2 regions of the Priestia sp. TSO9 genome follow, and region 2 is predicted to be linked to the other one. Evidence: riboswitches for the same ligand, from Rfam matches in the RefSeq annotation. Region 2 holds a riboswitch; the other holds the start of a gene.
What was found. Region 2 has a riboswitch for S-adenosylmethionine ahead of LJC66_RS19305 (BMP family lipoprotein). Riboswitches for the same ligand answer to the same signal wherever they lie in the genome.
Positions count from the first base shown of each region.

Region 1 (4,206 bases), on a different contig from region 2:
CCTGCTACGTATACATTTGGGCGTTCCATCATTTTTTTCACGCCAGGATGAGCAAGTTCTGCTGTGCGGTACACATTTTCCGCTTCTTTTTCTTTATTAGGCGTATATACTTCAGAAACTTCTAAAACACCATACGTTACGCCGTTTTGAACAAGCTTTACTTTGTCGCCAATGTTTAATTCTTTAGCTTGCTCTTCTGTTACAGGAAGAGTGATAGGAATACTCCATACTGTTCCATCTGCTAAACGCATATTTTCAACAACTGATTGATAATCTTTTTCTCCTAAAAACCCTGTAATTGGGCTGTAAGCACCAATTCCAATTAGTTCTAAATCACTTAGAGCCATGTTATCTACTTCGATTTCTTTTGTTAGTGACGTGTAGTCATATGTTGGTTGATATAAATTAATTAATTCTCCACCGTGTGCTTGAATTGTTGTCATTTTGTAAAATCCTCCTTAAATAATTAACACAATATAATAAAAAGCACTTGAATCACGCAGTCATTTTTTCTTTTTCCGACTGCAAGTTTGCTCTTTTTCTTCTAGTCGCTCTAGCTAAGCTTAGAACACCTGCTGTGGCAATGCAGCCGCTAGCTAACACCACAAATGAATATAAGTCGCTTTCAAGTACTAATTTCACAAGAACATATGAGATTACGAGTGAAAATACGGGGGATACCACCCAAACCTTTAACATTTGAATGACCACTTCACGCTGTTCTTTCGTGAATCCCGTTTTCGCTGCTCCTATTCCAATAATAGAAGACGTAGTGACCTGTGTAAGCGGTACTGGCAAACCAAAAAGTGAAGCTGCTGTAACAAGAGAAGCACCAGTACCCGAGATAATGCACCCTTCTCCTACAGAATAGCGAGTAATTTTTTTCCCGTTTGTTTCAATAACTCGGCCTCCTAGTAAAAGAGCTCCGAGCGCCACAGCCAATCCTCCTGCTATGACACCCGTTGTGGCATCCATTAATCCAGCTCCTACTAGAGGACCGACAGCATTTGCCACGTTATTCATTCCAGCTGAGAAGGCTTCAAAGAATCCCGTGGCTATAACTAAAATCGTTAAAACTCTTTTCCACTTTCCCTCTGCTTCTTTTTTATGCGCTCTGCGTTTTATCACTTTTCCAATCAAAAAAGCAATGACAAATGAAACCAGCGGAACAATAATCCAAAAAGACATGACAACTAAAAGTTTTTCCACATACAGAGATTGATAAGCTACTCCTACTCCAACAACTGAACCAACCGTTACTTCACTTGTTGATAGAGGGATACCAATTAAATTCGCGAAAAAGAGTGACAGCGTTGCAGCAGCCAGAATGATAATAACTAATTCTACTGACAGCAATTTTTCAGGTATGATACCTGAACTGATGGTTTTTACCACCTCGCCGCCTCCGATAATGGCTCCGAGCACAATACCTACAGCACAGATGAACAAGGCTACTCTTCGCTTTTTAATCGCACCGGAGCCGTATGAAACGCCCATAGCTGCTGCTGCACCGCTTGCCCCAATATTCATTGCAAAAAAAAGCGCAATGATAAAGGCAACATATAAAAGCATCATTTATTCAGCTCTTTCGTATTTAAGATTCGTGTAATCCGCATTCAACTTTTTGTGTACCTGCCCATCTTCCTGAACGTAAATCGTCTACGTTGTAGGCAGGTGCGGTACAAGGCTCACAGCCGATGCTTGGGTAGCCTTGATCATGAAGTTTGTTATATGGTAACTCATGCTTATACACATAGCGCCAAACTTCTTTCCAAGACCAATGAATTAACGGGCAGACTTTAACTTTCTTGAATTTCTCATCTTTATTAAAATAATTCGTGTTGGCACGAGATTCAGACTGCTCGCGTCTCAAACCAGAAATCCACGCATCATAAGGAGCAAGTGATTCCCTTAACGGGATGATTTTTCGAATTTGACAGCATAGGTTAGGCTGACTCTTCCAAAGCTCATCTCCATGTTTCTCAGCTTGTTCTGCAAGAGTTAAATCCGGTTTTTTTATATGAATACGCAAATCAGGAAAGCGTTCTTTAATTGCATCAATCACTTCATATGTTTCTTTAAAATGAACGCCCGTATCTAAAAAGACAATTTCAGCATCTTTTTTCACTTTTGAAATTAAATCAATTAACACGATCCCTTCAATACCAAAGCTTGATGCGTAAATAATTGAATCTCCGTAGGTATCATACGCCCACTGCAATGCTGAAAGGGCTCCTTTTGTTTCATCTTCACTGTCGAACTCTGGAAATGTATCACTCCAGTTTTCGTACGTATATAAGTCTGCCATTTTCTTCACTCCAATTCTCAGTTATCCGCGTTATCCAATAAAAAAAGACGGTTTTACCCACTAGAATTGGATAAAACCGCCTCTAGTGTGTCTAGTCAGCGAAACTATTTAATTCTTACTTTGCTTCGACGTGCTCAAAGATTTGTTTTAAGTCGGGGGTTACAGTCATTGATGTCCCTCCTTAAATTATCGCTTGCGCTATATCAAAATAAAAAGTCTTCCATATTGAAAGACTGGGTAGGCAATAAATTTTCACCTTATCTTTCAAAATGATACACACTTTGCTGGAATTAGCACCTTGCTAAGCAGGTTGCCGGGGTTCAGCGGGCCAGATCCCTCCACCACTCTTGATAAGCATTTTTTAAAAATTTTAGCATATTTAGAATATTTGTCAACATTAAAAATCATATATCCGATAAGAAAACTATACTTTAAATTCACAGAAATATCTATACTTTTATTTAAAACAACATATGTAAATTTAAACCAAATGTGAACATATCAGTTTATAAAACGCTTTCTTTTCCCTCAACTTTTTATATTCTCTTCCTAAATAAAACACAACACCTCTCTATAAAATTAATAAGGGATTTATAAGCTTTACGGATAATTCACCCACATTAGCACACATTACAGATAACACTGACTGACAGATAGGAGCTATATAAGATGGAGAGACAATCCTTTCAATTAGACGATACAATTAAAAATAATGTACGAACATATTTACAGCAAATTTCAACTGAAGCCTCTAATTTAATCAAACATTTAGATACGAGTGATCATTGTATCCTATGTGATTTTGAGGAGATGAGGAGGTTATTTCAAGATGTTCAAGCTACGGCCGCCTCTTATTACTTGCGTCATTATCTATCGCCTTATACATTTGAATATGCTGCTCTGTCCTTAGCTATTCATAACCTTTCTGAGAAACGTCACGGCGCTTTAATTGTCATTGAACGGGAACAAAATGTAGACCCTCTTATTCAAAAGGGAATGCCTATTCAAGCTCCTGTCAGCGCTACGCTAGTTGAGACACTGTTCTACCCAGGGACCCCCTTACATGACGGAGCCGTCCTAATTAGAAATAATCAGCTTATCTCAGCTGCTAATGTTTTACCTCTCTCGTCTATTATTTCAACGACCAAAAAATTGGGAACACGTCACCGTGCAGCCATTGGAATGTCGGAAAAATCGGATGCACTAATTTTAGTTGTATCTGAAGAAACAGGCAAAATTTCGTTTGCTCTTGATGGAAGCCTCTACCCTATTCACTCCAGCAAAAATATGATTTAAGAGCCCTTTCCTGATAAGCAGCCCTATCTTGACTTCTATATCCTTTCTCTTTAATATATTTCATAGTTTTTACATACTATAGATACGGGTGATGCATATGACAATTTTAAAATTTGAACATGTAGGCGTTCAAGTAAAGGATATAGAAGAATCTATTGAGTTCTATACGCAAAAAGTGGGATTAGAGCTCATCGAAACACTACCACATACCGATCCGTCTTTGAAGCTAGCTTTTCTAGGTTTAGAAGGCAATGTAATCGTAGAGTTAATTCAAGGGTATAACTCAAGCTTACCTAACGAAGGTAAAGTTCATCATTTTGCGCTGGCGGTAGACGGAATTGAAGAGGAGTTTGAGCGTTTAAAATCAGCAGGCGTTTCATTTGTGGAAGAAAACATTGTAACTTTGCCAAATGGAGCAAGATACTTATTTTTCTACGGTCCAGACAAAGAATGGATTGAATATTACGAAGTAAAAAGATAAAGATATCTTATACCTTCAGTGAAAAATGGTCATACTGTGGCTATGACTAATTACTGGAGGTTTTTTTATGATGGAATGGCTATTATTTCGACTTTTCCGTCGTTCTATTTTAGTGCGGCTT
Region 1 covers NZ_JAJEKD010000016.1:6,965-11,170, forward strand. Annotated here, with positions in the region: gene sat (sulfate adenylyltransferase) at 1-443, opposite strand, end outside; gene LJC66_RS24915 (sulfate permease) at 496-1,575, opposite strand; gene LJC66_RS24920 (phosphoadenylyl-sulfate reductase) at 1,595-2,308, opposite strand; SAM riboswitch class I at 2,563-2,665, opposite strand; gene cdaS (sporulation-specific diadenylate cyclase CdaS) at 2,978-3,604, shown strand; gene LJC66_RS24930 (VOC family protein) at 3,702-4,085, shown strand; gene LJC66_RS24935 (potassium channel family protein) at 4,153-4,206, shown strand, end outside.
Region 1: linked by a shared signal. The riboswitch ahead of LJC66_RS24920 (phosphoadenylyl-sulfate reductase) and the one ahead of LJC66_RS19305 (BMP family lipoprotein) in region 2 are both predicted to bind S-adenosylmethionine.

Region 2 (4,206 bases):
AGGCTGAAACGATTAACTCCGTCATTGGATTAGCGCAAATTTTGGTGATGGTGCCGGTATCGTTAGCGACTGCCTTCAGCATGTCGCTAATTCCGGGCATTACATCTTCTTTTGTGCAAGGAAATTTACGGGAAGTGAAAGGAAAGATTACAAAAACGCTGCAGCTGCTGTTATTTTTTACTCTTCCTGCTGCTATGGGGCTTTGTTTATTAGGAAAGCCGGTATATATGATGATTTTTGGAGCAAAAAGCAGTCCTGAAATCGGTGGAGTTGTTTTACAATGGTACGCGCCTGCTGCCATTTTATTTGCCCTTTTTACAGTAACAGCCGCAATTCTCCAAGGAATTAATCAACAAAAGAAGCTAATTTTAGGCTTGGGCTTAGGAATTGTTGTGAAGATAGTATTAAACGTACTGTTGGTTTCAAGCTTAAAAGAAATTGGGCCGGTTGTCGCGACTTACGGAGGGTATGGTGTATCGGTTATATATAACTTTTATTTAATTGAAAAATCTATTTCTTACCGAGTTCAATCACTGGGACAAGCTGCGTTTATACCTGTTTTATTAGTAAGTGTGATGTCAGCCGCTGTGATTATCGGCAATTATACTTCTCACTATTTTTTAGAAAATAAGCTGTCTGCATCTTCACTTGCAATTAGCACATCTTGTATTTCAATTGCTTTAGGTGCTGCCGTATATCTAGGACTTGGCGTCAAAACAAGTTTAGGGCAATCTGTTGTATTAAATAGAAGAAAAAGAATGTAAGGGAGAGAAAAAAGTGTCAAAACGATTCTTACTAACCGTAGCCGCTGGAGGAGGTATCATAATCTTCGGCGCGCTGGTGCTACTAAACTGGGAAAAGATGTTTGGAGACTACCGTCCCATTCAAACGGCAAAAGCCGTATTCAAATTAGAAGTGGGAAGTCAAGATGTAGCAGAGACTACGGATTCAGATGATGCTCTTCACTATATGGTGAAAAAAGGACATTTAGATGAATATATTCATATGATGAATGAAAAAGGCTATGTGTTAAAAGAAAAAGATATTGATTATAACCGACTTGTTTTTAACGATGGACAAGAGGATGAGCAAATTTACTACAAGCGCTTTGCCAAGAAGTATACGATGATTGATGGAGAAGGGTAAAAGCCTTCACTTAGAATTACTACATACTAAAATCATTAAAAGAAAACACCACCTTGCGAATAAAAGGGGTGTTTTTTAGTTAGGTTATCTTATCTTAGTTTCGCTCTTGCTATACCTGTTACGACCATACTAGTAATAAAAATAACTACAATTCCAATATTGGTCGGGGTATCAAAAAAGATTTTTGAAACCGCCAAAGCGATAATGAGTCCAATAGCTACTAGAGATAATTCTTTCATCAATTTCAACGTTAACACCTCTTAAAAAACATCACTCAGGAAAAGTCTAACATTCTTGGTAAAGTGATTTCAATCGATAGTGGATTAACAAAAGAGATGTAATAAAAGTGCTCTGCTACACATGACCCTTCTAGAAGACTAGCTGACTTACCGTAAGCGCTTTGCTAGAAAGCATACGATGATTAATTTAGAAGATTGATCTGTATTTTAGTGGACTAAAACCGTATAATCCTATCTGTTTTTAAAGTTTTTTTGTGTGAAAAAGAAAAATAATATTGACAATTGTTAAAAAACTATTAATATTGACTATATTACATAAAACAAATAGCTATTGTTTTCCTTATCAAGAGAGGTGGAGGGACTGGCCCTGTGAAACCCGGCAACCGCTGTCTATGACAGAATGGTGCCAAATCCTTAAGAACAGTATGTTCTTGAAGATGAGGAAGAGACGTTTGGTTAACGAGCTCTTCCTTTATATAAAGGAAGAGCTTTTTTTATATTATAGGGGGAGTAAGTTAAATGAAGAGATTTCTTATTTTAGCAGTTGCGCTTGTACTACTCGTAACTGGCTGTCAGTCCAAAAGCACAAAAAGCAGTGGAAGTGAAGAGAAAGGAAAGAAGCGAATTGCTCTTGTTTTACCTGAAAAGATTGGAGTTAACCCGTTTTTTCAACAAATGGATGATGGAGCAAAACGCGCTGGGAAGAAGTACAACATTGATGTAAAGACAATTGAATCTACGGACCAAGCAGCCATTGAAAGTAACTTGCGTGCTGCCGTAGCAGAAAATTATGATTTGATTATTACGTCTTCTTTTGAATCCGAAGATGCATTGAAAAAAGTAGCTCAAGAAAACCCGCAGCGTCAATTTGCGATTATTGATACAGTGGTCGATTTACCAAATGTAAGAAGCGTTGTATTCCGTGAACAAGAAGCTTCATATTTATTAGGAGCAGCGGCAGGATTAGTTACAAAAACGAATAAAGTAGGAATGGTTGCAGCTGATGATATTCCATTATTAAAAAAATGGACGGTAAGTTTTAAAGAAGGATTACAATCAACAAATCCAAAAGCAGAGTTTCTAGTAAACTATGTTGGAAGCTTCTCTGATCCAGCTAAAGCAAAAGAACTTGCTATTTTACAGGCTTCAAAAGGAGCTGACTTTATCGCCGGAGCTTCAGCGGTAGGCGACTTGGGTGTATTTGAAGCAGCAAAAGAAAAGGGTTTTTATACGGCTGGCCAAGATATTGACCGTACGGAAGTAGATCCTGAGCATATCGTTTTATCGCAGTTGAAAGGTTCTGATGCGGCTGCTTATGAAACGGTAGAAGCATTGGCAAATAAAAAATTTAAATCAGGCGTAGTGACATACGGCTTGAAAGAAAAAGGTGTTGGGTTAACGTATGTGACTCAAGACAGCAAGACGCCTCTTAATGACTTTGTAGGGCAAGATGTAATTGATCAATTAAAAGAAATTAAAGATTCAATTATTGATGGAAAAACCGTGGTAAAAGATCCGTTAGCAAAGTGAGTTGAAAAGAGAAGTCGAGTAAGGCTGGCTTCTCTTTCTTATTTTTGAAAAAATCCTAAAGCGGAAAGGAGCAATGAATAGAATGAGTGAGCTGTTGCAGTTAACGAATTTGACGAAGAAATACGGTTCATTTTTAGCAAACGATAACGTGTCTCTTACGCTGAAAAAAGGGGAGGTTCACGCGCTGGTCGGAGAAAACGGTGCTGGTAAAACAACGTTGATGAGGATGCTTTACGGAATGGAAAAGCCGAGTTCAGGAAGTGTTCAGCTGCACGGGAAATCTGTTTCGTTTTCATCTCCTGCGGATGCGATTAAAAACGGAATAGGCATGGTGCATCAGCATTTTATGGTTTTTCCTCATTTTTCAGTGGCTGAAAATATTGTCTTGGGGCATGAGCCAAAGAAAGGTCTCTTTTTCAACAGAAAGCAGGCGAAAGCAGATGTACAGCAATTAACCCAAACTTATCAAATTTCAGTGGATGTTCATAAAAAAGTAAAGCATTGCTCAATTGGGGAACAGCAAAAGATTGAAATTTTAAAAGTGCTGTATCAAGGAGCAGAAATTATTATTTTAGACGAGCCTACCGCCGTTCTTACTCCTCATGAAGTGAAGGAACTATTAAAAACAATCCGTTTTTTAGCTTCTCAAGGTAAAAGTATCATTATTATCACACATAAGCTGCAAGAAGTGATGGAAGTAGCGGACCGCATTACGGTTCTCCGAAATGGTAAAGTAGCGGGCGTCACAAGTAAAGAAGATACCAATGCTCACTACCTAGCCAGGCTGATGGTAGGGCGAGAATTAAAAGAGCGTCCTGCAAGGATGCCATCAAAAGGAACCTCTCATTTAAACGTACAAAATCTCTTTCTAAAAGGAAAAGGACAAAAAAACGTATTGCAAAATGTGTCTCTTCACGTTTCTGCAGGCGAAATTGTCGGTATTGCAGGGGTTTCAGGAAATGGGCAGTCAGAGCTGCTTCAAGCAATTGCTGGATTAGTAGAAACAAACACCGGAAGTATCAAGCTTGGAGATGAAGATCTTACAGGGCGATCTGTGCGTGAAAGAAGAGAGGCAGGAATTGCTCATATTCCAGAAGATCGCTATATGTGGGGAGCCTCTAAAGACGATACGATTGAAGAAAATGCGCTGATGGGCTATCAGTACAAACCTTCATTTTCAAAAATGGGCTGGTTAAAAAGAAAAGCGTTCAATTCCAGTGTGAATGAATGGATAAACGAATTTTCGATTAAAGCCACTTCATCTAAGCAAAAAGCTGGAGAACTGTCAGGG
Region 2 covers NZ_JAJEKD010000015.1:792,497-796,702, reverse strand. Annotated here, with positions in the region: gene LJC66_RS19320 (putative polysaccharide biosynthesis protein) at 1-764, shown strand, start outside; gene LJC66_RS19315 (hypothetical protein) at 778-1,146, shown strand; gene LJC66_RS19310 (hypothetical protein) at 1,236-1,394, opposite strand; SAM riboswitch class I at 1,723-1,829, shown strand; gene LJC66_RS19305 (BMP family lipoprotein) at 1,905-2,915, shown strand; gene LJC66_RS19300 (ABC transporter ATP-binding protein) at 2,998-4,206, shown strand, end outside.